3 regions of the Comamonas sp. F1-6 genome follow, and region 2 is predicted to be linked to each of the others. Evidence: predicted binding sites of a transcription regulator. Region 2 holds the regulator's gene; each other region holds the start of a gene.
What was found. The regulator sigma-54, encoded in region 2, starts transcription at its own class of promoters, with help from an activator protein. The targets are predictions, from matches to a motif close to TGGCANGNAANCTGCTTT.
Positions count from the first base shown of each region.

Region 1: the regulator sigma-54 is predicted to act here: its motif matches at 2,823-2,840, upstream of AAIL66_RS08420 (BMP family protein).
Region 3: the regulator sigma-54 is predicted to act here: its motif matches at 2,095-2,112, upstream of AAIL66_RS13635 (CmpA/NrtA family ABC transporter substrate-binding protein).

Region 1 covers NZ_JBCPWN010000006.1:89,721-100,127, reverse strand. Annotated here, with positions in the region: gene AAIL66_RS08440 (tartrate dehydrogenase) at 1-441, opposite strand, end outside; gene AAIL66_RS08435 (LysR substrate-binding domain-containing protein) at 570-1,505, shown strand; gene AAIL66_RS08430 (GatB/YqeY domain-containing protein) at 1,613-2,059, opposite strand; gene rpsU (30S ribosomal protein S21) at 2,224-2,436, opposite strand; gene AAIL66_RS08420 (BMP family protein) at 2,937-3,986, shown strand; gene AAIL66_RS08415 (NAD(P)/FAD-dependent oxidoreductase) at 4,075-5,349, opposite strand; gene AAIL66_RS08410 (SMI1/KNR4 family protein) at 5,400-6,002, opposite strand; gene AAIL66_RS08405 (acyl-CoA thioesterase) at 6,128-6,607, shown strand; gene cobA (uroporphyrinogen-III C-methyltransferase) at 6,659-7,459, opposite strand; gene ybiB (DNA-binding protein YbiB) at 7,470-8,474, opposite strand; gene AAIL66_RS08390 (LysR substrate-binding domain-containing protein) at 8,533-9,480, opposite strand; gene AAIL66_RS08385 (alcohol dehydrogenase catalytic domain-containing protein) at 9,612-10,407, shown strand, end outside.
Region 2 covers NZ_JBCPWN010000030.1:20,003-30,409, forward strand. Annotated here, with positions in the region: gene AAIL66_RS22050 (THUMP domain-containing protein) at 1-1,004, opposite strand, end outside; gene AAIL66_RS22055 (tRNA-binding protein) at 1,184-1,522, shown strand; gene AAIL66_RS22060 (DUF711 family protein) at 1,580-2,812, shown strand; gene AAIL66_RS22065 (aspartyl/asparaginyl beta-hydroxylase domain-containing protein) at 2,946-3,866, shown strand; gene AAIL66_RS22070 (RNA polymerase factor sigma-54) at 4,059-5,660, opposite strand; gene lptB (LPS export ABC transporter ATP-binding protein) at 5,806-6,588, opposite strand; gene lptA (lipopolysaccharide transport periplasmic protein LptA) at 6,585-7,241, opposite strand; gene AAIL66_RS22085 (thiol:disulfide interchange protein DsbA/DsbL) at 7,372-8,022, opposite strand; gene AAIL66_RS22090 (SPOR domain-containing protein) at 8,184-8,885, opposite strand; gene argS (arginine--tRNA ligase) at 8,987-10,407, opposite strand, start outside.
Region 3 covers NZ_JBCPWN010000012.1:13,812-24,218, forward strand. Annotated here, with positions in the region: gene ntrB (nitrate ABC transporter permease) at 1-640, opposite strand, end outside; gene AAIL66_RS13635 (CmpA/NrtA family ABC transporter substrate-binding protein) at 667-1,938, opposite strand; gene AAIL66_RS13640 (nitrate- and nitrite sensing domain-containing protein) at 2,198-3,472, opposite strand; gene AAIL66_RS13645 (DUF2809 domain-containing protein) at 3,530-3,955, opposite strand; gene AAIL66_RS13650 (tripartite tricarboxylate transporter substrate binding protein) at 3,969-5,000, opposite strand; gene AAIL66_RS13655 (Hsp70 family protein) at 5,196-8,069, opposite strand; gene AAIL66_RS13660 (porin) at 8,266-9,297, shown strand; gene AAIL66_RS13665 (Hsp70 family protein) at 9,549-10,407, opposite strand, start outside.

The DNA of each region.
Region 1 (10,407 bases), on a different contig from region 2:
CATCACGCCGCCCAGCGAGGTGTATTCGCCTTCGGTGTTCTCGCGCACCACGTAGTAGTCGATGTCGCCGGGCTTGCGACCGGCCAGGGGACAGGGAACGCCTTCGAACAGGCGCACCGGACGCAGATTGATGTACTGGTCGAATTCGCGGCGGAACTTGAGGAGGGACCCCCACAGCGAGACATGGTCGGGCACGGTGGCGGGCCAGCCCACGGCGCCGAAGAAGATGGCGTCCATGCCCGAGAGCTGGGCCTTCCAGTCGTCGGGCATCATCTGGCCGTGTTCGGCGTAGTAGTCGCAATGGGCCCAATCGAAATGGTGGAACTCCAGCGGCAGGTCGAAGCGCTTGGCTGCGGCTTCCAGCGCGCGCAGGCCTTCGGGCATGACTTCCTTGCCGATGCCGTCGCCGGCGATGACTGCAATCTTTTTGGGAGTGGACATGGTGCTCTCTCGTGAATGTGTTGGGTGGCGAGGCAGCGGCTCAGCCTGTGCCTGGCGGTATTCTGCACCTTACATAACTGAATACAATTGACTGATCGTGGCCTGATTGTTTACAGATCGTGCAGAAAATGCCCTCGCCCGAAGACCTGCGTGTCTTCACCACCGTGGTGCGCAAAGCCAGCTTTGCCGAGGCTGCGGCCGCGCACAATGCTTCGCCGGCCTTTGTCAGCAAGCGCATCCGCCTGCTGGAGCAGGAGCTGGGCGTGAAGCTGCTGCATCGCACCACACGGCGGGTAGCTGTCACCGAGCAGGGCGAGCGCGTCTACCACTGGGCGCAGCGCATTCTGGACGAGGTCGAGCATCTGCTGCAGGAGGTGGATGTGACGCGGCGCCAGCCGCGCGGCCTGCTGCGGGTGTCCACCAGCTTCGGCTTTGGTCGCAATGTGGTGGCGCCCGCGCTGTCGCAGCTGATTGCGCAATATCCGGCGCTGCAGCTGCGCCTGGAGGTGTTTGACTGCATCGTCGATGTTGCGGCCGAGGGCTTCGATCTAGACGTACGCGTGGGCGACGAGATCGCCCCGCACCTGATTGCCCGGCATCTGGCCGACAACCATCGCGTGCTGTGTGCGGCCCCGGCCTATGTGCAGCGGCGCGGCAGCCCGCGCACGCTCGACGAGCTGGCTGCGCATGACTGCCTGGTCATCAAGGAGCGTGACCATCCCTTCGGTGTCTGGAAACTGCGCTCGGGCAGTCAGGAGCGCAGCGTGAAAGTGACCGGGCCGCTGTCCACCAATCATGGCGAGATGGCCGTGCAATGGGCGCGCGACGGCCATGGCATCGTGCTGCGCTCGCTCTGGGATGTGGCGGCCGATCTGCAGGCCGGCAGCCTGCTGCAGTTGCTGCCCGAGTGGCAGCAGCAGGCGAATATCTGGGCGGTCTATCCGACACGGCTGGAGCGCTCGGCCAAGGTGCGGGTCTGCGTCGAGTTCCTGCAGGAGTTCTTCAGCAAACAGGCGCCCATGGGATTCAGAAATGCTATAAAAAAAGAAGCTGCTATCGTTTGATATACATGAATTTCAGACTGTTTTTAATTTGAAAGATATGTACAGCAAGCGCAAGCAGCTTCTGTTTTTGAGCCTGATGCCGCGTGACGGCTCAGGCCGGTTGCCAATTATTGGGTCAGCGCGGCTTTCACGGCAGCGGACACCAGGCCCATATCGGCCTTGCCGGCCAGCTGGGCCTTGACGGCGCCCATCACCTTGCCCATGTCGCCAGGGCCGGAGGCACCCAGTTCGGCCACGATGGCCTGCACGGCTGTGGTGATCTCGGCCTCGCCCATGCGTTCGGGCAGATAGACCTTGAGCACTTCCATTTCGGCCTTTTCCACATCGGCCAGATCGCTGCGGTTGGCGGCTTCGAAGGCGGCGATGGAGTCCTTGCGCTGCTTGATCAGCTTGTCGACGATGGCGATGACGGCGGCGTCGTCGAGCTCGATGCGCTCGTCCACTTCCTTTTGCTTCATCGCGGCCTGCAGCAGGCGGATGGTGCCCAGGCGCGCGCTGTCCTTGGCACGCATGGCGGTCTTCATGTCTTCGGTAATCTGGGCTTTCAGGCTCATGGCTTTCTCCTTGGGGTGGGCGAACGGACGCTGACTGTCCATGCGCTGGGAGGTCACTGCGCAGCCGGGCAGGCTTGGCAGTGGCCAGAAAACAAAAAACCCGCGCCTGGCGTCCCGAGCGCGGGTTTGCGGCTGTTTTAAGGCCGACTGGTCCTAATCAACGATTAGTACAGCTTCTTAGGCAGTTGCATGCTGCGAACGCGCTTGTAGTGACGCTTCACGGCAGCAGCCTTCTTGCGCTTGCGCTCGGCTGTGGGCTTTTCGTAGAACTCGCGAGCACGCAGATCGGTCAGCAGACCCAGCTTTTCGATGGTGCGCTTGAAGCGGCGCAGGGCAACTTCATAGGGCTCGTTTTCTTTGACGCGGATGGTAGTCATTTAATTTCCAGATATATCTGTGCTGACAGAGGGTTCTCGGGAAGATCGGGCCTGAGAGCCGTGAACAGCGGTTTCCCCGCCACTTTTTAACTAGTATGGCCGACGGGGTAATGCCAGCAAAGTCGAGCATTATAGACCAAGACTTGGGCTGCGTCTTGAATGGGGCGTGAAGCAATTCGGCATCGGTCGCGCGTGCATGGTTTTGCGGCAGCAGGCAGGGCGTTGTCGCAGACCAGATTCAGGCACCGCCATTGTGCCTTTTGGACTGTCGGCGCGTTCAAGTCGCGTGTATTGCGGAGCGAGGCCGGATGCGCAATGCAAGAGCACGGTGCTGCCCAGGCGCCAGGACAGCCGAGCCCGGCGCTGGGGTTTCTTGGGAGCACCGTGTGCACGGAAATTGCATACAGTTTGGAGGCTTTATTTCGTGACCGAGGTCGAGGAATAAGTGGGTTTCGTGCCTGTGCGCGTCGCTGTTTTTCTGTGTTCAAGGAGCTTTCATCTTGTCCAGCGCTTCTCATTTCTCATTTATTTCGCGTCGCCAATGGATGGCTTCGGCCGTAGCCGTGCCGGGCTTGCTGGCATTGACGGCCTGTGCCGGCAGGGCCGGAGTTTCCGGGCCTGCCGCATCCGGCGGTTCCCTGGTGGTGGGCGGTCTGTTTGCGGGCTCGCGCAGCGACAAGGGCTTTATGGAGGCCGGCTGGCGCGGCCTGGAAAAAGCACGCCAGGAGCTGGGCGTGCAGACCCGCTTTCTCGACGGCATGGCGCCCAGAAAGGAGTTGCTGGTGCCGGCTCTTGCACAGCTTGCGGAGCAGGGTGCGCAACTGGTGATTGCCCATGGCGGGCAGAACAATCAGGCCGCAGCCGAAGTCGCAGCGCGCTTTCCCAGAACCCAGTTCGTCGTGACCCAGGGCGCGGTACAGGGAGGCAATCTCTGCAGCTATGACGTGCTGCAGGAAGAGTCGGCCTATCTGGCGGGCGTGCTGGCGGCGCTGACCACCAAAACCGGTGTGGTCGGCCATATGTCGGGCATTCGCGTGCCCCCGGGGCTCAAGGGGCGTGCTGCCTATGCGGCCGGTGTGCGCGATACCGACCGCAGGGTCAAGCTGCTGACGAACTTCTCGGGCGATCAGGACGACAACGCTTTGTCGCACCGCATTGCCAAGGCTCAGATGGCTGCCGGTGCCGATGTGATCTTCACCATGCTCAACTCCGGCCGCGATGGCGTGACTCAGGCCTGCCGCGAAGCGGGCACGCGCCAGATTGGCAATGTGATCGACTGGACCACGGTGGACCCGCAGGTGTTCGTCGCTTCCGCCTGGGCCGATGTGGGCATTGGCGCGTTCTTGGCCGTCAAGGACATGCAGGAGCGCGGTGCGCCCGGCCCGGGTATTCGCAAGATTGGTCTGAGCGACCCGGCGGCCGTACGCCTGACAATGGGCCAGGGCGTGGCCGCCGCTGTGCGCGAGCGCGTGGCCAAGGCGTCGGCTGCCATCGCCTCGGGGCAGCTCAAGGTTCCCGAGCACTATGAAGGCAAGGAGTTTTCTGCCTGACCGGATGGTGCGCCGGAGGCGCTGGCAGCAAAAAAGGATGGCTCAACCATCCTTTTTTCATGGCGGCAGGCGCTTCGGTTCCAGTCGCTCAAGCCATGACCGATTGCTTTTCCGCCATGGCCTGGGCGCAGGCGGCGGCACTGGCCCAGGCCCACTGGAAGTTGTAGCCACCCAGCCAGCCGGTGATGTCCACCACCTCGCCGATAAAGTACAGGCCCGGCCGGGTCTTGCATTCCATGGTTTGCTGGGACAGCACCTTGGTGTCCACGCCGCCCAGCGTGACCTCGGCTTTTTTATAGCCCTCGGTACCCGTGGGAGTGATCTCCCAGCGCGACAGCTGCTCGGCCAGTCTGGCCAGGGCCTTGTCGCTGGCCTCGTTGATGGGGCGCTGCAACTCGGGCATGCGGCTGACCCAGGCATCGGCCAGGCGCGCGGGCAGGTGGGCGGCCAGCTCGTTGGCCACAAGCTTGCGCGAGTGGAGCTTGGCCTGGGCCAGCACCTCTGCCAGATCCACGCCAGGCAGCAGATTGATCTGCAGCGGGGTGCCGGGCTTCCAGTAGCTGGAGATTTGCAGTACCGCAGGGCCGGAGAGGCCGCGATGGGTGAACAGCAAATCCTCGTGGAAGCTCATGCGCTCCTTTTTACTGCCGGTGCTGATTTCCACGGGCAGGGCCAGACCGGCCAGGCCCGCGTAGGGTTGCCAGCCTTCGCCGTCGAAGGTCATGGGCACCAGGCCAGGCGTGCGCTCGATCAGCGGCAGATCGAACTGCTGGGCCAGGCGGTAGCCGAAGTCGGTGGCGCCTATCTTGGGAATGCTCAGGCCGCCGGTGGCAATGACCAGATTGGTGGCCTCTACCAGGCCACGATCGGTTTCAATCTGATAGCTGCAATCGCTTTCTGTATCTTGGTTTGATGACGAAAATACTACTTTCTTGACCTGGCAAGGTTGCCAGCGCTGCACGCCGCCCGCGCTGCACTCGGCCAGCAGCATGGCGATGATGTCCTCGGCCGAATGGTCGGCAAACAACTGGCCTTTGTGCTTTTCGTGGTGGGCAATGCCATGCCTGTCCATCAGCGTGATGAAGTCGGCAGGCGTGAAGCGCGAGAGGGCCGAGCGGCAGAACTGGGGGTTCTGCCCCACAAAATGCTTGTGCGGCGCACGCACGTCCAGATCGCGGTTGGTGAAGTTGCAGCGTCCGCCGCCCGAGATGCGGATCTTCTCGGCCACCTTGGGCGCATGATCGATCAGCAGCACCTTCAGGCCCTGCTGGCCGGCCTGGGCCGCGCAGAACAGGCCGGCGGCACCGGCGCCGATGATGATGGCGTCAAAAATCTGGAAGGGGACCTGTGAAGAGGAGGACACGGCAGGCAGAGCGATGGAGCAAGAACAAGGCCGCGATTGTCCCAGATGCCTCAGATTTTGGGCTCGTCCACTACAAAGCCCCAGAAACCGTCGTCGCAGTGAATGCAGCAGGCCGTAAAGTGATTCAGGTCACTGGCGTGAAACCAGATCAGGCCCAGCTTGGAGTCGCACAGTGCGTCGGCCTGATCGGCGAGGCTGAGTGCCGCAATATGCTCCAGCTCCATATCGCCGAAGAATTCCTGCAGATCGCTGGCGCCCAGAAAAAGGTCGTGGTCCAGACTGCCGATCTTTCCTTTGTGCCGACCGTGCAGAACTTCCACAAATGGGTTGCCACCCTGGTCGTGGCCAATGGCCACGAACCAGCGGGCCAGCAGAAATTCGGACTGTACGGTTTTCAGGTCTTCCTGATGCTGTTGCGCGCCAAAGCTGAAGAGGTCGGCAAAGTTGGCGTGGCTTTCGCTGGCAATCTCGGTGCTGTCATGAAGATAGCTGGCGTGGTCTGAGGCCTGTTCCAGCGCATACATGGAAAAGCCGTTCTGTGTGATCAGAAACTGCGCATAAGCATCTGAGAAGCCAATGTGTGCCTGCAGCGCTGCAACTTCCTGTGCGCTGGCGGCGGGCTGGCCGAAGGGGTTGGGAAACAGAACTTGCAAGACGCACTCCTGAGACTTACAGCACGGTGTAAGTCGGTACTTGTTTATATCTGCAGCCCATTGTCCCATTGGGGTATGCGCAAGGGTTCAGCGTGCGTTCCGGATCACTTCTAGAATCGCGCCCCATGAATACACCATCCCACCAGCTGAGCATGACCGTGCTCATGTCGCCTGACATGGCCAACTTCTCCGGCAATGTGCACGGGGGCGCCATCTTGAAATTGCTGGACCAGGTTGCCTATGCCTGCGCCAGCCGCTATGCGGGCCGCTATGTCGTGACGCTGAGCGTGGATCAGGTGATGTTTCTGCAGCCTATCCACGTAGGTGAGCTGGTGACTTTTCTGGCCAGCGTGAACCACACCGGCAAGTCCTCCATGGAAATCGGCATCAAGGTGATTGCCGAGGAGATTCGCAGCCAGGTGGTGCGCCACGTGAACAGCTGCTTCTTCACCATGGTGGCCGTGGACGATGACAAAAAGCCTGCCCCCGTGCCTCCGCTGCAGCTCGAAACCGACGAGGAAAAGCGCCGCTGGGACGCCGCCATCATCCGCAAGGAACTGCGCAAGGAGCTGGCCGAGCGCTTCGCCGAGACTCGTACGCCCTGAGTCGGGTCGCCGCTAGCCTGGGTTGCGGGACAGCCCGGGGGCGGTCCAGTCTCAGGCGGCCGCTGATTGCGGCAAGGCTTGGGGCTGGTTCTGCCAGGCGGCAATACCCTGGACCACATCGCCGACGATGATGATGCTGGGGCTGCCCAGCTGATGCTCGGCAATGCTCTGCGGCAAATCCTTCAGCAAAGTCAGCGCATGCCGCTGCTGCGGCAGGCTGGCATGCTGGATCACGGCAACGGGCGTGCTGCCGGGCAGGCCGCTGAGCAACTCGCTGCTGATGCGCTCCACGCTGCTCACTCCCATGTAGATCACCAGCGTCAGCTTGGCCGCATGGGCCGTGACAGCAATCTGGCGCCAGTCGGGGCCGCTGTCGCCGGGTTTGGCATGGCCGGTCATGAAAAGCACGCCATGCGCGCGGTCGCGGTGGGTCAGCGGGGCGCCCAGGCTGGTCAGGCCCGCGAGACCGGAGGTGATGCCATTGATTACATCCACCTCGATACCGGCCTCACGCAGATGTTCGACCTCTTCGCCGCCACGGCCAAAGATGAAGGGGTCCCCGCCCTTGAGGCGCACCACGCGTTCGCCGTCCTGCACGGCAGCAATCATGAGCTTTTCGATAAAGGCCTGGGGGGTGCTCTTGCAGCCGCCGCGCTTGCCCACATAGACCACGCGGGCAGATGGCGAGGCGTGGCTCATCACACCATCGCTGACCAGATCGTCGACAAACAGCACGCTGGCTGCGGCAATGGCCTTGGCGGCCTTGATGGTCAGCAGCTCGGGGTCGCCGGGGCCGGCACCCACCAGGGTGCAGGAGCCGCGCTGATTGGGGCTGTGGGAAATGGCAGTCATTGTGGGGGTCTCAGTCGGGGCTGCGGTTATAGGCTTGCAGTGCGGCGCGGCTGGCGGCAGCGCCGGCATCGGTGACCTGCATGGCCTGGTGCAGGGCTTGTATCTGTTCCAATTGTTGCGCGATCGGCGCCGGCACAGGCAACTGGCCGTTCAGAATGTCCAGCGTCAGCCGGGCTGTCTGCTCGGCATTCAGATCTTGTTCCGGGGCACTGATCTCGGTGCCGGATGCGAGCTGGCTGCTGTGCAGGGAAGAGCGCTCAAAGCAGATTTCTCCGGCAATCACACCCGTGCTCACGGGTTCGCGGTGAGGAGCGGCCACGGCCTCGCCCTCCGTGCCGCGCACCAGCAGCGCACTGGTTGCGCGCAGGGCCAGCGTCTGGAGCATGGGCTGGGCATAGGCCGGGTGGGTATAGCTGGCCAGCACCAGCCCGGATTGCGCGGTGCTGCTGCCATGGATGGGGTCCAGCAGTTTGACGATGCTGTGCGAGGGGTTGCGCAGGCCCATCTGGCGGCGAATCTGCAGCAGCCGATCCAGCGGCGCCAGCAGGTGACGGGTCTGCATCCAGACCTTGTCTCCAGGCTCCAGAGCGACGGGGCGCTCGATGGCCGTCCAGCCGAGTTGCCGCCACACCTGGTCCGTGCCCAGGCGCTTGTCTTCGGTATGGCTGCCGTGCACCAGCACCGGCAGGCCTTGCTGCGCCAGCAAACCAGCCAGCAGCGGTGTGAGGTTGGCCAGCTTGCGCGAGCCGTTGTAGCTGGGGATGACCACCACGGGCTGGGCCTTATGGGCCTGCGGCCACACGGGCAGACGTTGCTGGGTGGCGTCGAGAAAGCCTGCCAGCTCTTCGGCGCTTTCGCCCTTGAAACGCATGGCAATGCAAAAGCCGCCCAGCTCCAGATCGCTGACCTTGCCGTCCAGCACCTGCCCCATCAGATCGCAGGCCTGGGCCCGCGAAAGAGAGCGCGCGCCCTTGGTGCCGCGACCGATTTCCTTGATGTAGTGGCTGATGCTCATGATTAACGTAATTGTCGCTATAAAAACCATGAGTTGTCAGACGATTTGGTTATATAAATCAAACCGGCTGTGCTCGAGACTCCGTCGCTCCCTGTTGCGCCAGCTGTGCAGCCAGGGCCTGCAGCTGGGATTGCGCGAGCTGGACGACAAGGTCCAGCATCGGGTTGCTCTTGAGCGCTTCGGCAGACGCCAGGACGGCGAGCCGGCTGACCTGGCGCGAAGCCCGAAGCGGCCGGAACACGATCTGCTCGCGGTGGAACATCGCGAAGGATGCCGGCACGATGGCCACGCCCAGACCGCAGGCCACGAGTGCCAGCACATTCACCAGCTGGCCAGCCTCGTGGCGTATCAGCGGAGTGAAGCCGGCCTCGGCGCACAGCGCGACAGTGCGATCGAAGTAGTCAGTGTCCTGATAGCGGGTGAAGCCCACAAAGGGCTGATGCACGGCAGCTTGAAGATCCAGCATTCCACTGCCTCCGGCCAGAGGGTGGGAGGCCGGAACTGCCAGGCAATAGGGGTCATCAATGCTGGCCAGCTCAAGCTCGTCGGCCTCCCTGTGCCCGGGGCGGGCAAAGCCGAGTTCCAGCTCGCCCTGGCGCAAGGCCCGCTGCTGCTGGGAGGAAATCATTTCGCGAGCTTCGATCTGCACATCACAGCCGGCCTTTGCCACATCCCGCAGCAAGCCGGGCAGCAGTGACTGCATGGCCGAGGGAACCAGCCCCAGGCGCAGCACGGTCTGGCTGCTGCGCTCTCGTTCGCGCGCGCGCAAGGGGGCTTGCTCGGCACGCGCCAATATGGCGCGCGCATCTTCCAGCAGCGACTCGCCCGCAGCGGTGAGCTGCATGCCGCGCGGCAGGCGGGTGAAGAGCTGCGTGCCGACCTCATCCTCGAGTTGCTTGAGCTGCTGCGACAACGGCGGCTGGGCGATGAATAGCTTGCGGGCGGCCCTGCTGACGTTGCCCTGCTCGGCAACCGCCACGAAATAGCGCAGATGTCTCAGTTCCATGCCTGAATAAATCCATATTTAGAAAGTATGAGTTTTATATTAAATCAGTGTTGGACATATGAATGAATGGCGGCAACACTGCCGATCCTGTTCGTTCTGAGATGCATGTCCACGCATGCATTGCCTCTCTCATGCAAGCCTTGCAAAAAACCGAGTCCGCCAAGGGACTGAAGCTCAACGAGGTCGACATGCCGTCGCCTGCCGCAGGTGAGGTGCTGCTGCGGGTTCATTCCACCGGTGTCTGTGGTACGGATCTGCATATCGATGCCTGGACGGCGAGCTATCACTTTTTGCAGGCCGCGCTGCCGGTGACCGTGGGTCACGAGTTCAGCGGCGAGATCGTGGCCAGAGGCGAGGGGGCCGAGCACCTGCCCCTGGGCCAGTTGGTGGCGGTGCGGCCTTCGGTCACCTGCGGCAGATGCCCCAGTTGCAGTGCCGGCGACTTCGATGCCTGCACCACCCGCCGCGGCATCGGTGTCATGCGCCATGGGGGCTTTGCCGAGTATGTGGCCGTGCCCCTGCGCAATTGCGTGCCGATTCCACACGGCGTGGACCCCGAGGTTGCGGCATTGGCCGAGCCGCTGTCGGTGAGCTTCGAAGCCGTGCGCACGGGCAATGTCCAGCCTGGCGATCGCGTGCTGATCCTGGGGCCCGGCAATATCGGTCAGGGCATTGCGCTGTTTGCGCGTGCCGCAGGGGCGGCCCAGGTGGTGGTTGCCGGCCATGGCGATGCCGCGCGGCTGGAGGTCCTGCGCTCCATGGGGTTCGAGGATTTGCTGGACTTCGAGGGGCAGGACATCGACGAAGCCCTTGCCGCGTACACGCAACAAGCTCTCTTTGATGTGGTGATCGAAGCCACCGGGGCGGCTGCCGTGCTGGCGCCGGCCCTGCGAGCGCTCAAGACCCATGGCGTGCTGGTGATCGCCG
Region 2 (10,407 bases):
CCCATGCGCTCGGCCGCATTGCGGCCTGCGCTGCCGGCGGCCGCGATGCGCTCGCCATAGGGCGGGTTCAGCAGCATCATGCCGGGCTGCTCGCTGGGCGGCATGCGCTGCAAGGCATCGCCGCCGCGCAGGCTGACGGTATCGGACACACCCGCGCGCTCGGCATTGCGCTGGGCAAAGTCCACCATGCGGAAGGCGATGTCAGAGCCGTAAATGCCCACCGGCGATTCGGGCAGGATCTGGCTCTCTGCCTCATCCAGCATGGCTTCCCAGACATGACGCTGAAAGGGCACGAGCTTCTCGAACGCAAAGCGACGCAGAATGCCGGCTGGAATCTTGCGCGCGATCTGCGCGGCCTCGATCACCAGGGTACCGCTGCCGCAGCAGGGGTCGTACAGCGGCTGGGGATTGTCGCCATGCGGGTTCCAGCCCGAGGCAGCAATCATGGCCGCGGCCAGGGTTTCCTTGAGCGGGGCATCGCCCTTGTCCTCGCGCCAGCCGCGCTTGAACAGCGCCTCGCCCGAGGTGTCGATATAGATGGTGGCGCCGTCGGTCGTCAAGTGCAGGTGCACGCGCACATCGGGGTGATGGGTCTCGACGCTGGGGCGCACGCCGTTGCGCTTGGCGCGAAAACGGTCGGCGATCGCGTCCTTGACCTTGAGCGCCGCGAAGTTCAGGCTGGTCAGCGGGCTGTGCTGGGCCGTGACTTCGATCTTGAAGGTTTCCTTGGGTGTGAACCAGATCTCCCAGGCCACCTCGCTGGCGGCACGGTACAGATCGTTCTCGCTGCGGTACATGGTGTGCGACAGCTCGATCAGCACGCGCTGCGCCAGACGGCTGTGCAGGTTGAGCAGCATGGCATCGCGCCACATGCCGCGCAGCATGACGCCGCCCCGGCCCACGAGCAGATCCTGCCCGCTGGCGCCGGTGATGGCGTGGACCTCGTCGGCCAGAAAGCCCTCGACGCCGGCGGCGCAGGGCAGAAACAAATGCAGTTGGTTCATAGAAATCAGTGCGCGCCAGCAACGGCGCAGACGCCGGACGCTCACGGGAGCCTGTTGTGCGCTTTACAGGGCATAAGCATACGCGCTAGGCCTTTTCCGGTGCCCGCGCACGACAAGCGTTGCTCTACAGATGCATGCCGGGCACCAGGCATGATGCCAGGCCAAGGAGCAATGACGACATGGAAGAAATCAGCTGGAACGACTTTATGAAGGTGGAGTTGCGCGTGGGCCGCGTGCTGCAGGCCGAGGTCTTTGCCGAGGCCCGCAAGCCCGCCTACAAGCTGCTGGTGGACCTGGGTCCCGAGCTGGGCCAGCGCAAGTCCAGCGCGCAGATCACCGAGCATTACCAACCCGAGGAGCTGATAGGACGGCTGGTGTTGGCCGTGATCAACTTTCCCAAGAAGCAGATTGGGCCCTTGATGAGCGAATGTCTTGTGACCGGTTTTCACGATGCCACGGGAGCCGTGGCCCTGTGCGTGCCCGACAAGGAGGTGCCGCTGGGCACGCGCCTGCTGTAATCGGCGTGTTCAGAGGCAAAATGGCCGCCAGCCATTCTCCCGCCTACGGATACTGCTATGAATATCAGCTTCAACCCGCTGGTGCGCGTGCGCACCGTCACCGCCTTTGTCAATCTGAGCGCCGATGAGGCACAGTGGCAGGCCGACCTGACCCAGGCCAAACAGCAATGCGATGCCGTGGCCGATGCCATCGAGGCCCGGGGCTATCAGGTGCAGTCCATCCGCATCGTGAGCAACCCGTTTGGCGAATATCTGGATGTCTCCAGCGCAGACAGCGCCCAAGCCGGCCTGCAGCGCATTGCCGAAACGCTCAAGGCCATCAACACCGGCAAACGCCGCATCCGCTTTGCCGTGGGCGAGGCGCGCAATGCGCAGGAAGTGGCCCTGCTGCCGCAGCTGATTGCCGCCTATGGCGACCTGTGCAACGCCTGCGTAAACATCGATCTGGATGAACATGGCTTTCTGCAGACCGGCTTGCTGGCCCATAGCGTGCAGGCGATTCAGCAGATCGCGCGCACCACGCCGCGCGGCGAAGGCAACTTCAACTTCACGGTCAACTTCAACTGCGCGCCCGGCATTCCCTATTTCCCGGCCAGCTACCACCGCGGCCAGCACCACGGCGCCCTGGTGCTGGGCCTGGAAACGCCAGACCTCATGGTGGCTGAACTGCAGGAGCTGCAGCAGCAGCGCCTGCAGCTCGATCACGCGGCGTGGTTCAGGCTCGCATTCGAGCGCCTGAGCCAGACCCTGAACGAGCATGCCACTGCCATCCAGCGCTGCGCCGACGGCGTGAAACTGGCCGAGGGCTGGCATATCGCGGGCATGGACACCTCGGCCGCGCCGTCCAAGTCCTGCGCCTCCATGGTCGATGTCTACCAACTGCTGGGCGTGCCCTGTTTCGGCGCCAGCGGCACGGTGGAAGCCTCGGCCCTGCTGACCCGCGTCTTCAAATCGGTCAACGGCGTGACGCAGATCGGCTTCAGCGGCCTGATGCTGGCCGTGACCGAGGACCAAGGCCTGGCCCAGGCCAGTCTGAATGACGAATTCGATATCCGCGCCCTGCTGACCTACAGCAGCGTCTGCGGCATCGGCCTCGATACCGTGCCTGTGCCGGGCGATAGCAGCGCCGAGCAGATCGCCGCCGTCATGCGCGATACGGGCACCATGGCTTTTCGCCTCAACAAGCCGCTGACGGTGCGGCTGTTCCCCGTGCCGGGCCTCAAAGCGGGCGACACAACGGCGTTCGAGAGCGCGGATCTGTGCAACTGCGCCGTACTGGCTCTGCCTTGAACATCTAACAAGCGGGCTGCTGCGCTTGGCCGTCAAGCGCCGGCAGCTATTGCTTTTGATATTCCCCTACCCCGGTTCTGTTTGACCTGCCCCCATGGTGGCCGCCGGGGTGCCCCCGGTAAAATTGGCCCTTATGGCAAAAATAATCGTTCTGGCACTGGTGCTGCTTTTCTTTGGCTGCGGGCTGTACATGCATCTGCGCGGCAAGGTGCGCCACAAGGTGGTCAAGCAATTGTTTGACCACTCCACGTTCACAGCGCCGTTCAACGTCTTCATGCTGATGTTCAGCAAGGTGCCGCGCACGCCCTATCTGCCCACCAGCACCTTCCCCGAGCTGGCGCCGCTGCAGGCCAACTGGCGTGAAATCCGCGAGGAAGCCGTCAATCTGCAAAAGAACATGCAGATCAAGGCCGCCGCCAACAACGACGACGCAGGCTTCAACTCCTTCTTCAAGACCGGCTGGAAGCGCTTCTACCTCAAGTGGTACGGCGATGCCCACCCTTCGGCCATGGAGCTGTGCCCCAAGACCACGGCCCTGGTGAAGTCGATTCCCAGCGTCAAGGCCGCCATGTTTGCCGAACTGCCGCCCGGCGCCAAGCTCAATCTGCACCGCGACCCCTATGCGGGCTCGCTGCGCTATCACCTGGCCGTGCTGGCCCCCAACGACGACCGCTGCATGATCGAGGTCGACGGCAAGCCCTATAGCTGGCGCGAAGGCGAAGGCGTGATCTTCGACGAAACCTATATGCACTGGGCCGAGAACCGCTCGGAAGGCAACCGCATCGTGCTGTTTTGCGATGTGGAGCGCCCCATGACCAATGGCTTTGCCCAGTGGCTCAATCACTGGCTGGGCAAGAACGTGGTGGCCGCCGCCAGCTCGCCCAACAACGAGGGCGACCCGCGCGGCATGATCAGCAAGCTGTTCAAGATCTCGTTCTATGCCGGCAAGTACCGCCGCGCCTTCCGCGACTGGAATCCGACCTTCTACAAGATCCTCAAGTTCGGACTGATGATCGGCGTGCTGGTCTGGTTTATCTGGTGGTTGGTTTCTTGATAACCCCCTGAGGCGCTACGCGCCTTCCCCTGGCCGGGCGCCCCCAAGGGGGACGGCAGCATCGCCGCAAGGGTGGCTCTTGCTCGCGGCGGCCCCTTACTTGAAGAATGCCTTATCAAGGCTGCCGCCCTAAATACAGAACAAGAAAGCCGCTGTGCGATGCATCAGCGGCTTTCTTGTTTCTGCGGTGCCCTACAGCGCCTTGCGCAGCGTGGTCGTCGGTATCTTGAGCTGCTCGCGGTACTTGGCGACGGTGCGGCGCGCGCACTCGATGCCCTGCTCCTTGAGCATGTCGGCCAGCTTGGCGTCCGACAGCGGCTTCTTGGCATCTTCGGCATCGACAAACTGCTTGATCAGCGCACGCACGGCCGTGCTGGAGGCACTGCCGCCGGTTTCCGTGCCCAGGCCCGAGCCGAAGAAATACTTGAGCTCGAACGTGCCCTGGGGCGTGGCCATGTACTTGGCGGTGGTCACGCGGCTGATGGTGGACTCGTGTAGGCCCAGCGTATCGGCAATATCGCGCAGCACCAGCGGGCGCATGGCCAGCTCGCCATGCACAAAGAAGTTCTTCTGCCGCTCCACGATGGCTTCGGAGACGCGCAAGATGGTGTCGAAGCGCTGCTGGATGTTCTTGATGAACCAGCGCGCCTCCTGCAGCTGCTGCTGCAGCGCCGCATGACCGTCGCTGTTCTTGTGGCGACGCAGCACGCCGGCATAGATGTCGTGCACGCGCAGACGCGGCATGACCTCGGGGTTGAGCTGCACGGAAAAGTCCGCCCGCCCCGAGCCGGCCCGCACCGGGCGCACGATGACATCGGGGATCACGATATGGCGCTCCACGTCGACAAAGCGGCGCCCCGGACGCGGCTCCAGCCTGGCGATAAGGGCCATGGCTTCGCGCAGTTGCTCCTCGCGTGCGCCGCACAGGCTGGTGAGCTTGCGCAGATCGCGCCGCGCCAGCAGGTCCATGGGCTGCGCGCAGATGGCCTGCGCCAGCAGCAGCCGGTTCATATGCGCCTCGGTCGTGCCCTCGTCCTCGGCGGTGCGGATCAGGTCGCGCAGCTGCAGCTGCAGGCACTCGGCCAGATCACGCGCTCCCACGCCCACGGGCTCCAGGCTTTGAAGCAGCTTCAGAGCAATGACAAAGTGCTGCTCCAGCTCCTCGCGCTCTTCCAGGTCGTCGCCGGCCAGGCTCTGCGCCAGCTCCTGCAGGGAATCCTCGAGATAGCCGTCGTCGCTGAGCGACTCGATGAGAAAGCGCAGCGCCGCCATGTCCGCCGCGCCCAGATGCAGGCTCAGCGCCTGACGATGGAGAAAGTCGGTCAGGCTCTGGTGCTCGCGCGCCAGATCGATGGCATCGGTTTCGTCATCGCCATCGCGGTTGCGCGTGGAGCTGCTGGCCGAGGGCGTATCCCACTCGCTACTGGATTCGCCACCCCATTCCCCGTCCTGGCCGTCCAGGCCCTCGGCCTCCCAGTTCAGCGTTTCAGGGGTTTCGGGGTTTGATGCCTCCGCTACCGTTTCAGTAGCTTGTTGCGCTTGCGATGCATCTCTTTCAGCATGAATACCATCTGAAGTACTATATTCACTGGCGCTATTAGCTACATCTACAGGAGCATCTCCCGCAGTTTCGGCCTCATCGCCCGCACGTTCCAGAAAAGGGTTGTCGACCAGCATCTGCTCGACTTCCTGCGCCAGCTCCAGGGTGGAAAGCTGCAGCAGCTGAATGGATTGCTGCAGCTGCGGCGTAAGCGATAAATGCTGCGAAACGCGTAGCGAGAGACCTGGCTTCATCGAGGCGCGGCCCCCAGACAATCATTGCAAACGCGCGCAGTGCTACGGGTTTGCCGCCGGGCCACCTCAAGGCAAACCTCGGCGCAGCCGGTCAGGGCCCCTTCTGGGGGCAGCGACCGCACAAAGTGAGGGAGCGTGGGGGTCATCACATCCTGAAATGTTCGCCCAGATAGACGCGGCGCACATCGGCGTTCTCCACGATCTCCTCGGGCGTGCCTTCGGCCAGCACATGGCCGTCGCTGATGATGAAGGCGTGGTCGCAGATGCCCAGCGTCTCGCGCACGTTGTGGTCGGTGATCAGCACGCCGATGCCGCGCTCCTTGAGGAAGCCGATGATGCGCTGGATCTCGATCACCGCGATCGGGTCGATGCCGGCAAAAGGCTCGTCAAGCAAAATGAAGCGCGGTTGCGTGGCCAGGGCGCGGGCAATTTCCACGCGACGGCGCTCACCGCCTGACAGCGCCAGCGCCGGCGACTGGCGCAGATGCTCGACGCGCAGCTCCTGCAGCAGGCCCGTGAGGCGCTTTTCGATCTCGTCGCGCGTCAGCGCCTTGCCCTGCTCGTCCTTTTGCAGCTCCAGCACGGCGCGCACATTGTCTTCCACGCTGAGCTTGCGAAAGATGGAGGCTTCCTGGGGCAGATAGGACAGGCCCAGGCGCGAACGCTGGTGAATCGGCATGCCGCCCACCGGCTGGCCGTCGATGAAGATCTCGCCGCCGTCGCTGCGCACCAGGCCCACGATCATGTAGAACGATGTGGTCTTGCCCGCTCCATTAGGGCCGAGCAGACCGACGACCTCGCCTTTTTGCACGGACAGGGACACATCCTTGACCACCTTGCGGCTGCCGTAGGACTTGGCCAGATGTTTGGCCTCCAGGCGGCTGTCGGACTCGCCGCTGCGGCTGCTGGAGAAAGTCGGCTCGCTCATTTCTTCTCGTCGGCTTTCTCGCCGCCCAGCGTCATGCTCTGGCGCAGCTGCGTGGCAGGTGTTGCAGGCTTGGGCTGTGCCCCCGGCGTTCCGTCCTTGGGCGCCATGATGGCGCGCACACGGCCGCCCTGTCCCACGGAGGAGCTCGGCAGGCCGCCGCTGGTCTTCTGGCCATCGACGGTATAGACGTCGGTGATGTTGTTGTAGACGATGATGGAGCCCGTGACCTGATCGCTGAGCTGACCGCCACGGTAGCGGCGCATCTCGCCACGACGGATGAACTTGACGATATCGGCCTTGCCGTCGTACTCGATGACTTCGCCTTCGCCCTCGATGAACTCCTCGGGCTGACCGGCCACGGTATCGCGCTTCTGGCGGAAGAACGCTCGCTTGCCGGCCTCGGCCTTGATCACACCGTACTGATAGCCCTCGGCGTCCTGCCGCACATCGAGCTGAGCACCGCGCAGCACGATGGAGCCCTTGGTCATCACCACATTGCCAGTAAAGACACTGGTCTGCTGCAGCTCGTCATGACGCAACGCATCCGCCTCGATATTCATGGGCTTGGCGCTGTCGGCTTTTTCGGCATGGACAATGCCGGTCGCTGCTGCCAGGGCGCAGGCCAGCGCAAGAGGTAGGAGTGTTTTTTTCATGGAAGGCACGTTTCTTGCATCCATTGTAGTCATTCCCTTTTTGCAACTTGCGTAAAAAACACCCACAAAAAAGCCCGCACGGCGGCGGGCTTGTTGGACGTCAAACGTCACTGGCGTCTGCTGCCTGATCTCAGGCCTTGCGGCTGGAGGCGACCAGCGCATTGACCACGCGCAGCACATTCTCCATATTGCCGGCCTTGGTGCCGTCCGTGTAGTAGCGGCCGGCCACACCCATGGCGGGCACGCCTTCCACGTCATATTCGTTTTGCAGCTGAGCGGCCTTGCGCGCCTGATTGGCCACGGTAAAGGAGTTGTAGACCTCCTTGAACTTGGCCAGATCCACGCTCTGCTTGCCGACCCAGTCAAAGATGGCGTCATCGGTCTTGAGCAGATTGCGATCCACGTGGATGGTGCGGAACACCTTGGCGTGCAGCTGGGGCAGCAGGTTCATGCCCTCCAGGGCGTAGTACAGCTTTTGCTGTGGCACGAAAGAGGCATTGAAAGCCACGGGCACGCGGCGCACCACCACATCGGCAGGCTGGCTCTTTGCCCAGGCTTCGAACTGGGGCTCGAAGGCATTGCAATGCGGGCAGCTGTACCAGAAAAACTCGACCACCTCGACCTTGCCGGCCGGCGCGCTCACGCTGGCGGGCTTGCCGAGCTTGATGTAGTCCTTGCCTTCCTTGGGCGCAGCGCCCTGGGCCCAGCTGGAGGAGGCACCCAGAGTCAGGGCACCGGCAGCAGCTGCCGAGGCAGCCAGAGAGAATTCGCGACGTTTCATCTAAACAAACTCCTGTATCAGGTCTGCAGTATCAGAGCCAACAGGCCCAAAAAAGTTCAGCGTTGTCAAAACTACCAATGGCACAAGCCAGAGGCCTCAAGCAAGGGCCGCCCCGCAGCTAAGCTGCAGTCCCCCGGCGCGCAGCGCCTCAAGGGGCCTTGTTATCTGGCCGCGCGCACCAGAGTCGAGTCCACGCCCGCACCGTCGAGCTTGCCCTTGAGCTGCTCGGCGTCGTCACGCTTGCTGAACGGCCCCACGCGCACGCGGAAAACGGTGATGCCGTTCTGCTCACGCTCGCTGATGCGCGACTCCCAGCCCAGCATGGCCAGCTTGGCACGCTGCGCTTCCGCTTCGCTCTGGCCGCGGAAAGCACCGGCCTGCACAAAGTAGTTGAACGCAGAGTCCGAAGAGGATGCCGTCTGCGCGGCCGCCTTTTCCTTGTCTGCACGCGCCTTGTCTGCCTTGTCGGCTGCTGCGGAGCGCTCCTTGACCAGATCACCCAGCGGATCACCCGATGCGGACTTGGCAGGCTTCTCCGGCGTAGAGGGCGGCGGCGTGGTGACTCCGCCGGTTGCAGTAGGTTGTACCGCAGGTGTGGGCGGCGACACCGTCACGTCGCTCGGAGGAACTGGTGGTGTCACCGGGGGCGGTGCAGGCTGGCGGCTCTGCAGCGGTGCGTTGGGGTCCCAGTTCTTGTTGCGCTCGGCCTCGGCCGCATCGCGCTGAGTGTTGTTTCCACCCTTGTTGAGGAAGGGCACCGGCACCTTGGTCACATAGATGGCCACGGCCAGGGCCGCAGCCAGACCGATGACCATGCCAAAGATAAGCCCCAGGATGGTTCCACCGCGTTGCTGGTTCTTCATATCAGTCGCTTAACGCTTTCTGCTTCAGTTATTCCATTCTCAGATCCATCGACCCCTGACAGGCAAGGCCGGCAAGGCGACCGATGGACAGAAAACTGGGATTACATGCGCTCGGGTGCGCTCACACCCAGCACCGCCAGACCATTGTGCAACACCTGGGCCGTGGCAGCGACCAGGGCCAGACGTGCGAGCTTGACCTTTTCGTCGTCCACCAGAATGCGCTCTGCGTCGTAGTAGCTGTGATAGCTGGAGGCCAGATCGCGCAGGTAGAAGGTCACGTCGTGCGGTGCGTTGCCTTCGGCAGCAGCGGTCAGCATCTCGGGGTACTTGGCCAGCAGCAGCATCAGCGCCTGGGCCTGCGGGCCTTCCAGAGCGGACAGGTCCACATCCTTGAGTGCCGCCAGGCCTGCACCGCCGGCCTCCTGCCAGGCGCGCAGCACGGACTGGATGCGCGCATGGGCATACTGCACGTAGTACACGGGGTTGTCGTTGTTCTGGGCCACGGCCAGATCCACGTCGAAGGTGTACTCGGTGTCGGGCTTGCGCGAAAGCAGGAAGAAGCGCACGGCATCCTTGCTGGTCCACTCGATCAGATCGCGCAGCGTGACGTAGGAGCCGGCGCGCTTGCTGATCTTGACCTCTTCGCCGTTGCGCACCACGCGCACCATGGTGTGCAGCACGTAGTCGGGGTAGCCCTCGGGGATGCCTACATCGGCAGCCTGCAGGCCGGCGCGCACGCGGGCAATGGTGCCGTGGTGGTCCGTACCCTGAATGTTCACCACCTTGGTGAAGCCACGCTTGAACTTCTGGATGTGATAGGCCACATCGGGCACAAAGTAGGTGTAGCCGCCGTCAGTCTTGCGCATCACGCGGTCTTTGTCGTCGCCGTAGTCGGTGGACCTGAGCCACAGCGCGCCGTCCTGCTCATAGGTCTTGCCGTTGGCGATCAGGCGGTTGACCGTCGCTTCGACATGACCGTTTTCATAGAGGCTGGACTCGAGGTAGTACTCGTCGAACTTGAGGTTGAAGGCCTGCAGGTCCTTGTCCTGCTCGTTGCGCAGATAGGCCACGGCGAACTGGCGGATGTTGTCGTAATCCTCGACATCGCCGTTGGCGGTGAACTCGCGGTCATCGGCCTTGATGGTTTCCTTGGCCAGGAAAGCCTTGGCGATGTCGGCAATGTAGTCGCCGTTGTAGAAATTCTTGGCCAGCGGGTTTTCGCTGTCGGTGGGCCAGCATTCGTCACCAGGCTTGAAGCCCTTGGCGCGCAGCTGGGTGCTCTTGGTCAGGGTGTCGATCTGCACGCCCGCGTCGTTGTAATAGAACTCGCGGTGAACCTTCCAGCCCTGGGTGGAATAGAGGTTGCTGATGGCGTCGCCGATCGCAGCCTGGCGGCCATGGCCCACATGCAGAGGGCCGGTGGGGTTGGCGGAGACGAACTCGACGAGGATGTTTTCACCGCGATCGGCCTGGTAGCCGAACTTCTGGGCTTGCGCCAGCACTTCGCGCACTACCTCCTGCT
Region 3 (10,407 bases), on a different contig from region 2:
CCATGGGCCAGATCGAGCAGATGAAGATGGTCCAGATGGCTGCCGGATTGGCTCCCTTGAACACCAGCAGGCCGATCGGCAGCCAGGCCAGCGGCGAGACCGGGCGCAGCAGACTGATCAAGGGATTGAACATGCGCGACAGAAAGCCGAAGCGCCCGATCACAAAGCCCAAAGGAATGCCGACCAGTGCCGCCAGACCGAAGCCCAGGGCCACACGCTGTAGCGAGGACAGCACATTCCAGCCCACGCCCTGGTCGTTGGGCCCGTTGCGGTAGAAGGGATCGCTGAACACCTGCAGGGCCTGCTCCCAGGTCTCGGCCGGGGTCGGAATGCTCTTGCCTGTGCTGCTCGATACCAGCGACCACAGCCCGACCAGCAGCGCCAGCCCCAGCAGCGGCGGCAGGACCTGAGCAAATAGCTGTTCAGCCCATTGGCGCAAGCGGCTGGGTGCCACCGCAACCGGAGCCGTGACCATCGCTTGGGGTTTGATATCTTTTTGCACTTCAGCCTTTACAAGTTCTGCGCCAGCAGCTATCTCTTTTGAGGTTTCGAGCAGCGCATCATTGGCCGCCTGGGCTGCCAGTTGCGGATCGTGCGGGGGATCGAGTTCGAGCGGCGCGTGAAGTACGGCACTGACCATGATGGTTCTCCTGTCGGATGGCGGCCTCAGGCCTTGATCTTGAAGCTGTCGGCGTACTGGGCAGGGTTCTTGCCGTCCCAGACCACGCCGTCGATCAGCTTGCTGGTGCGCAGCACATCCTTGGGCACGCTGACCTTGAGCTGGCTTGCCGCCTGCTGGTAGAGGTCGATGCGGTTGATCTGCCTGGCCACGGCCAGATAGTCGGGATGGGCCTTGAGCAGACCCCAGCGCTTGTGCTGGGTGAGAAACCACATGCCGTCCGACAGATACGGGAAGTTCACGGCCCCGTCGTTGAAGAACTTCATGTGGTTGGGGTCGTCCCAGGTCTTGCCCAGGCCGTTCTGGTAGCGGCCCAGAATGCGCTGGTTGATGGCGTCCACACTGGTGTTGATGTACGACTTCTGGGCCACGGTCTCGGCCATCTTCGTCTTGTTCTGCAGGCTGGCGTCAATCCAGCGGCCGGCCTCAAGAATCGCCATCATCACGGCGCGGCAGGTGTTGGGATTCTTCTGCGCGAACTCGCCCGTGGTGCCCAGCACCTTCTCGGGGTGATCCTTCCAGATGTCCTGCGTGGTGTTGGCCGTAATACCGATGCCGTCCATGATGGCGCGATGGTTCCAGGGTTCCCCCACGCAGAAGCCATCCATATTGCCCACGCGCATATTGGCCACCATCTGGGGCGGCGGCACGGTGATCAGCTTGGCCTCGGATAACGGATTGATGCCCGCAGCCGCCAGCCAGTAATGCATCCACATGGCGTGGGTACCGGTGGGGAAGGTACCGGCAAACGTGTATTCGCGCTTTTCCCTGGCCATGACCTTGGCCAGACTGGCTCCGTCGACCGCGCCCTTGTCGGCAAGGGCCTTGGACAGCGTGATCGCCTGGCCGTTGTTGTTCAGGCTCATGAGCACGGCCATGTCCTTCTTTGGCCCCCCCACACCCAGATGCAGGCCGTAGACCAGGCCGTAGAGCACATGGGCGAAGTCCAGCTCGCCATTGACCAGCTTGTCGCGCACACCGGCCCAGCTCGCCTCCTTGCTGGGGACGATCTTCACGCCGTATTTCTGATCGAAGCCCAGCACCGAGGCCATGACCACGCTGGCGCAATCGGTCAGCGGGATGAAGCCTATCTTGACTTCTTTCTTCTCCGGTGCGTCGGAGCCTGCGGCCCAGGCGCCATGGTGTCCCAGCGTGCCATAGAGGGCGGCAGCACCGGCCACGCGCAGAAACTCACGCCGGCCACCGGCAGATACGGGCTCCGGTACGGGAACAGTAGTCGAAGAAAGGCGCTGGCTCATGAGAAAACTCCATCAAGAATCGTGGTGAAGGCGATCCGGAAAACAAAAAGGCGCCCTTCCCTCCTCGGGTGTGAGGAGAAAAGGACGCCGTTGTCCCAGGTCACTCGTAATAACGCTTTAAGCGCGACCGCCTTTGGTCTGCTTGACATCAACAGTCATGCACAAACCATGCCAGACCTTGATCAGAGACGGAGCAGGCTTTGCGCCTCCGGTTTTGGCTCATATTTGGTGCAGCGCAACAAACACCGCGCGGCCAAGGCTATGAATTGGTGCTACCCGGCAGCAAGTCCACCGTGGCCAGAATGGCCTCGGCCACATCCAGCATGCGCCGGTTCTGGTTCATGGCCGTCTGGCGGATCAGCTTGTAGGCATCGCCCTCACTGAGCTGGCGGTAGTTCATGAGCACGCCCTTGGCCCGCTCTATAGTCTTGCGCTCCTTGAGCGTGGCGCGCGCCTTGTCGATCTCGGTCTGCATGTCCTGCAAGCGCATGGACTGCTCCTGCACCAGCAAGACAATGCTTTTCTCGAGCTGCAACCCGTACGCACCCTCCGCAGGCAAGGAGGCGGCTGACTGCGTGGCCCCCAGAAAGGCCGCAGCCGCTTCGGCACGAGTCCCAGGCTGCGGCTGCATCTCCAGCAGCGCCAGTTGCTGGCAGAGCGCTGTACGGGCCTGCTCAAGCTTGCACAGGCATTGCTCCTGCAGCTCATGGGCCAGAAATGCCTCAATCTGGTGCATGGCATCGAGCCGGCTGGAACAGGCCTCGAACCACGGCGAGCTCAGGCTACGGTCCAGCAGCACGCCGTCCCCCGCCGTGCAGCCCATTCGACGCAGCCTCTCGATCACCGTCATATCGGGGCAGGCCCCGCATTGCTGCTGCCAGCGCTCCATCCCCGAGGGACTGGCGAAGTCTGCAAACACCTGAAAGCAGCGCTCCTGAGACTCGATCAGATGCAGCCAATGGCGCTGACGCTCCGACTTGCCGCCCCCTACGGTAAACGCCGCAACCCCCGTGGCGCGCTCCTGACCCGCCAGCTCCTTGCCCTGCATGAAATGAAACAGCGCCACCAGCAATTTCGCGATATCGGGATCGCAAGCGCTGTCCGCCGCCTCGAACACCACGGTCAGGCAGGCCGCAATCATGCGGATCAACGCCTGCGTGCAATCCTCGGCACTCAGCTGCAGCGCATCGCGCCGGCGGCGCAGCAGCGGCAGGGCTTCAAAGCCTTGCAGCGCATTGGCGATCGCGTTGAACAGGCGAGCGCCATGCGCACCCGGCGCCCGCGCACCCAGCTCTTCAAGCGCCAGGCAGACTCGCTCCATGACCCGGTCCACATGCCGGCCATGATCGAGCAGGCTCTGCTGCGCCTGTGCTCCACCGCTGACCAGAAAGATATTCGAGAGACCGCGCTCTTTCTGCAGCGCATGAACGAGCTCGGACACGCTCGCCACCAGGCTGCTGGCGCGGCTGATCTGCTCCAGCTCGGCAATCTCGCTTTGCCTTGCAGCCACCAGATAGTGCAGAGGCGTTTTCATGGGGTAGTGCTTGTCGTCATGTTGATGCCATGAACGACGAGCACGATTCATGCCATCTCAGGCAAGGCGACGCTGCCGCCTCTGCCAGAGCCAGTCCATCATGGCGCCCACACCGATGCCCACGACATAGGCCAGCAAATCCAGGGGATCGAAGCCATTGCCCAGAACCAGATAGGCCAGCTTGTTGGCGCGCAGGGCCTGCATCCAGGGGGCCCGATAGAGCTGCAGGAACTCGATGGCAAAGGCGATGACCAGGGAACAGGCCATGAGCTTGCCGCGCGTGATGGCCGGCCGCAGCCAGGCCACGCACAGCAGCACCACCCAGGCCCAGAGCGCATCGCCCGGATAATTGCCCAGCACGGCGGGAAAGGGCACATAGCCCCGGCGTGAGGCCAGCCCGATGGCAATGACCGCCGCAATGAGCAGGGTCAAGCCCGCCCGTGAGCGACGCAAGGGCCCGGCAGCGGCCGGATGTATCAACAAGCTGTCGTCCCCTTCAGTCGATATGCGCGCCGGAGTCCTTGACCACCTGCTTCCAGTACGCCAGCTCGGCCGGCAGCATGGCCTTGAAGCTTTGCGGCGTGGACTCCACGCGCTCTGCGCCCAGAGTCTTGAGGCGTTCGGCCATCTCGGGCCTGGCCAGCACGGTCTTGACGGCCTGATAAAGCTTGTCCACCACCGGCTGCGGCGTACCGGCCGGTGCAAACAAGCCGTACCAGCTGGTCACGGCCAGGCCCTTGCCCAGCACGGGGATCTCGGGCGCCAGTGATGTGGGCCTGTCGGACGCCACACCCAGCACGCGCAGCTTGCCGCTGCTGACAAAAGGCATCACGCCGGGAAAGCTGCCAAAGGTCACCGGCAACTGGCCGGCCACCACATCGGTGGCGGCGGCCGATGCCCCCTTGTAAGGCACATGCAGCAGGCTCAGGTTCTTCTGCTTTTTCAGCATCTCGCCCAGCAGATGGTTGAGCGTGCCGTTGCCGGCAGAAGCGTATTCAACCTTGCCCGGATGCGCCTTGGCATAGGCCACCAGTTCGTCCAGATTCCTGGCGGGGAAGTTCGGATTCACCACCAGCAGATAAGGCGCGACGGCCAGCTGCATCACGGGAGTGAAGTCCTTGATGGGATCGAACGGCACCCTGGAATACAGCGCCGGATTGATGGTGTAGGCGCTTTGCGCCGTCACGAGAAAGGTGTAGCCGTCGGCCGCGCTGCGCGCCACCTGCCCGGTGCCCAGGTTGCCGTTGGCGCCGGCGCGGTTTTCCACGATGACGGGCTGGCCCAGCGAATTCTCCAGCCCCTGCGCCACGGCACGCGCAATCACATCGTTGGCACCGCCCGGTGCCTGGGGCACGACAAAGGTAATCGGCTTGGCAGGCCAGTTGCCGCCCTGCGCCAGTGCTTGCGTCAGAGGAGCCGCCATCACCACGGCAGCCACCGCTGCCAACAGCAGCGAGCGGCGTTGGTTTGCAGAGATAAAAACAGCGTTTCGCGCCATCTCGGTGCGCGCAGCTTCTTCAAACTTCATGGCAATAACTTCCTGTGGTGGTGGACATGGATGCTGCCAGCCCTCCACGCCGGCCTGTCGCACCATGCAACAGGTCATTCTTGCATCGCTCGCCGGGCGGCCTGAACAGCACTCACTGTTCGGCCATCGTCTTTGGCAGGGGCTGCCTCCTGCAAATGCAGTGACCAAAAGCCTGGCCGCAGCCGCACAGCCTCTTCACAGCAGCACCAGCCCCGGCGGCAGACTGTCGCCCAGACTGCGCCTGTGATCCTCTGCCTCCATCTGCACCACCTGCTCGACCATGGCCATCCAGCGCTCTGGCGCACCGCTGCTGCGCATCTTCTCCAGCACCTGCGCCCTGACGGCATCGGGCAGATCGCGCGCACGGTCGCCCGTCATGCGGGCCATCTGCACGGCGGCAAACATCGCGGTTTCGTTCTTGCGCCAGTCCTGGGCCAACGTGGCGTTCAGGAACTCCAGCGCCGCGTCGGGCGGCATCACCAGATGGGCGTTGGCGGCCAGCGATTGGCGTGCCGCCAGGCGACCTATGGCCCACCAGGTCTGCACGGTTTCATCCTCGCGCCTGAGGCGCTGCAGCATCCACTGCCCCATTTCCTGGCGGTACTGCCAGGGCACGGCCTCCATGGCCGCGAACAGGCGCAGCATGTCGTCATAGCTGCCATGACTGGATTTGCCGCGCGCGTTCTGCTGCACGGCCTTGTGCATATGGCCGGCCACGTCTTCGAGCAGCTCCATCTGCCGGGCCTCGTTCAGACCCGCAGCCACGCGACGCCAGAACACCCACCACTCCGTCCAGTTGGCGGCCTCTTTGGCATGACCCAGACCCTGGCCATACAAGGCCCAGACCTGGTCTATGCGCCAGCCATCGAGCTGCGCCCCTACGCCGGGGCGCAGACACCAGCCTGCGAGATTGAGCCAGACGCGCTCATGGTCGGCCGTGCGGCGGCGGCGCCTGGAGCGGGCCAGCAGCGCATCGAACAGGGCTCGCAGCAGGCCCAGCTCCCAGTCCTCGCGCGGGCCGAGGATTCTTTCGAGCGACTGGCGCAGCTGGCGCACTTCCCGGGCCGTCACTTCCTGCGCCTGCGTGCCGAAGATGCGCTCCACCAGGGCCACGGCTTCGGGCAGCCTGGCTGCCAAAGAATTAGACTGTTTTGGGCCTTCAGCGCTTTGTTCACCGGCGCTGTCAGCTATGGGTTCCGAAGCCGAAGCACCGCGTACAGCAAAGGGCAGCAGCCAGGACTGGCCCGCATCCTGCACTGCCACGCAGCGCACTTCCAGCGTGCCGACCTCGCTCATGCAGGCTTGCAGCTGCACCTCGACCTGGGCTGCGGCCCGGCCTTCGGGCGCGGGCAGCACCGTGGCCAGGGGCGGTAGCTCCACCCAGCCCTCGCCGATCAAAGGTGCAATCTGGCCGGCCTGAGCTGGCACATGGCTCAGGCTGTTGGCCAATACATTGAAGCGCACGGCCTGGCCCAGCTTGAGCGCAAAGCGCCGGCCAGAGAGCACCATGCGCACGCCCTCCTCCGTGCCACGCGGCAGCAGGCACAGGCCTTGGGGCGCCTCGCCCTTCTTGCCCGGCAGCAGCAGCCAGTAGCTGCGTGCCGAACCGCCACCAATGCGCGGCACCATGGTCTTGATCGCTGCCGACGCCTGCCCGGCCTGTGCTTCGGGCAGGTTGGGCGTAGCAATCTGTGCCACCGCCAGCTCGGCCTGATGGCGTGCCAGCCCGTAGGCTGCCGCACCGCGCGCCACGGCCCAGTCCGGGTGCGGGTTGTGCAGCACGCGCACCGGGCTGCCGCGCCAGCGGCCAAGCAATTGCGTCAGACGCTGAACCATTGCATGGGCATGGAACACGCCGCCGTTGAGCAGCACGGTATCGGGCAGGCCCCCACTCGCATGCTGGGCGAGAAAATGTGCCAGATGACGACTGATGGCCGCATCGGCCGGATAGGGCAGGCCAAAGCCGCGCAGCGCGCCTTGCCGCCTGGCGGGCATATCGCTGATCTGCGCGACCGGCAAAAAGCCCTCGACCACCGACTGCAGCACCTGCTCACGAGTCAGCGTGACGCTTTGAGTCGCCGCCATCAGCTTGCTGCCGCCCCCGAGCAAGGTGATGCCGATCTGCTCGGGCGCGTTCTGCACCAGCAACTGCTCCTTGGCCATGCGGCAGCGCTGCACTAGCTGGGCAAAGCGCTGTGCGGACAGCCTCTGCCCCTGGTCTGGCGCCTTGTGCGCAAAAGCCGGCTCAAGCTGATGGGCCAGCGCCAGGTCCATGTTGTCGCCGCCCAGCATCAGGTGCTCGCCGACGGCCGTGCGCGTCAGCGTGGGCAGGCTGCCATCGGCCGATGCATCCAAGCGAATCAGCGTCAGATCGGTAGTTCCCCCGCCCACATCCACCACCAGCACCAGGCGGCTGTCCGCCAGTTGCGCAGCCAGCTCATCGCCCTGCAGCACCAGCCAGTCGTGAAACGCGGCCTTGGGCTCCTCCAGCAGCTGCACGCGCGGCAGACCCGCCATCTGCGCGGCCTCCAGCGTCAGTGCACGTGCACCTTCGTCGAACGAGGCTGGTACCGTCAGCACCACGCTTTGCTGGTGCAGTGGCGCTTCGGGACGGGCCTGGTCCCATGCCGCTTTCACATGGGCCAGGTAGGAGCTTGAGGCCGCCAGCGGCGATACCTTGGCCACGTCCTCGCCAGCCCCCCAGGGCAGGATGGCGGCCGTGCGATCCACGCCGGTATGCGAGAGCCAGCTTTTGGCACTGGCCACCAGCCGCCCCGGCACGGCAGCGCCCAGATCTCGCGCCCAGCGGCCGATGACGGCAGGCACCGCTTCATCCGCGCCCTGCGGCGGCCAGGGCTGGCGCCAGGCCTCGCCCAGCTCGCCCTGGGCGGCCTGGTAACGCACCGAAGGCAGCAGCGGCTGGGCCACGACCTCGCCTGCCGTGCTGCGCTGGGCAATATCGAGCAGCGCGATATCGCTTGTCGCAGCGTCCAGCGCAACGCTTGCCACGACCGTGTGACTGGTGCCCAGGTCGATGCCGACGGCGTAGGTGGGGCGAGATGAATGCATGGGCTGAGGCGGAAACACGTAAAACTCTGTCGCCGATCGTAACAAGAGCCGGATGCCCGAACCGCCTGCCGGGATGAGCTGCTGCGGCGACGACAGCTGTCCAAAGCAGTGCACGGTGGCTGGCACGGGATTTGCCTTGTAACAAGCGCGCAGATTCGCGCAAGTTTCATAGCAAAGATCGAAGGCTAGTCGCTACATGCCAGTCAAAACAACAACTGTGTCTCGTGTCCTCCTCGCCGCTCTGGCCACCGCCGGAGCTTCCGTCGCGCTCGCACAAAGCAGCGTGCAGATCTATGGCCGCCTCAATACCTCGCTCGAGCATCAGAAGGTCGGAGGCAGCAGCCTGACCGGGCTCTTCAACAACAACTCGCGCTTCGGCTTTGTAGGCAGCGAAGACCTGGGCGGCGGCCTCAAGGCCGGCTTCCAGCTCGAATCCGGCTTCGAATCCGATACCGGCGCCGGTACCGGCAGCACCGGCGCCCTGGCCTTTCAGCGCCAGAGCGAAGTCAACCTCTCGGGCAGTCTGGGCAAGCTGCGTCTGGGCCGTTTTGGTGCCGCCACCTATTTCGGCATTGCCGACTATGGTGCACTGGATGAGCCAAACCACGATACCGGCTCCATCGCCGATGCGCTCTACGACTACGTGATGCGCAACACCAACAAGATCGCCTATCGCAGCCCTGTGATGGCCGGGCTGACATTGGAGGCTCAGGCATCGCTACACGAAAAGACGACAGGTGCCGTGCAGAAGAACGGCTACGACCTCTATGCCAACTGGGAACGCGGCCCCTTGGCCCTGGGCGCGGGCTTTACCCAGCTGGGCGACGACAGGCAGTTTGCCCTGCGCGGCCACTACATCTGGAATGCGCTGCAGATCGGTGCCTACTACCAGCGCTCGGACAACGGCTCGGGCTCGCTGTGCAGCAATGGCGGTGCCGGCTGCGGCACGCGTGACGCTGCGCGCGTGACTGCGGCCTACCGGGTTGGCGCTTCGGAGCTTGCCCTGGGCTACGGCTGGGCGAGCCGATGGAGCCATGTGCCCGGCAGCAGCGCGCGCCAGTGGATTCTTGGCTACAACCACCACCTGAGCAAACGCACCAAGCTCTACGCTGCCTACACACGCATCGACAACGGATCCGGCGTGGCCTATGGCTACAACTTCAAGGGTGGCGTGGGATATGGGCAGGATGCCAGCAGCCTGAGCGTGGGTCTGCGCCACGCGTTCTAGACCTCTGCTTGAGTGGGGCGCGTGGCATGTTGCTGGTGGGCATGGTGCGCGCCCTGCTTCTCAAAAGAAGGGCTTCATGATCTTGCGCCTGGCGTGATTGGGCCTGAGCCTTTTTGTGGCATGCCTTTGTCACGGACAGAGGGCGGGTCTCAGCCGGAAGTGCAGCCGCAAACAAGAGAACAAAAGAGAGAACAAAAAAGCCCGCCAACCAATCGGCCAGCGGGCTTTCGCAGTCAAGCAACTCAGCGGCCTTATTCGGCGGCCTCCGCAGAGGTTTCCGCGCGCACATCGAACTCCACTTTCCAGCGCTCGCTTCCACCCACGGGCACGGCATTGAGCTCCAGCGTGCCGATATCGGTCACGCGCGCCGCCAGGGTCACGGGCACCACCTCGCCGGCAGCGCGGCCGGCGGCGGGCAGATTCAGCTCGATCTCCTGCAGCTCCACCAGCTCTTCGGGCGACCAGAAGTCCAGCATGGTGCCGACCTGGTCGGTGCGGCGCACGGACGAGCCAAAGAAGCGCAGACGCACGGGCTCGCCCACGACCAGGCCGAACTCCTCGTCAGGCAGAGCGACTTCCGTGCCCTCCTCCATGCCGAACGGTGCCAGGCACAGGGCGGACAGGGGCGGTTCCATGCCGGGGATGGCGGGCATATTGCTCTCCACACCCACGTAATAGGACTGAGCCGTGCCGCCGCGAATGCGCACGCCGCGGCCGCTGGTGGCGATATGGCCGTAATAGGCCGCACCGCGGGCCACGGCCAGATCGAGGTTGGCGCCGTCCAGCAGACGCGCAGGCTCGCAGGCCTCGTCGTCCAGCCAGCCGTTGATGACTTCCAGGATGCGCTGCTCGATCTGGGGCGCCTTGAGCACGCCGCCGTTGAACAGGATGGCCGTGGGATGCAAAAAGGTGGAGCCGTCGATCTGATCGCCGTTCAGGCCCTCGATCTCGGCCAGCGCATGAACCTGGCGGCTCAGAAAGGCCGCCAGGTGGCGCGTGACGGCAGCGTCCTGCGCATAGGGCAGGCCCAGCTGCGTGAGCGCGCCGCGCGCACGGGTCTTGGGCTTGTCGCTGACGGCCACCTTGGGGAAAAAGCCCTCGACCAGCACG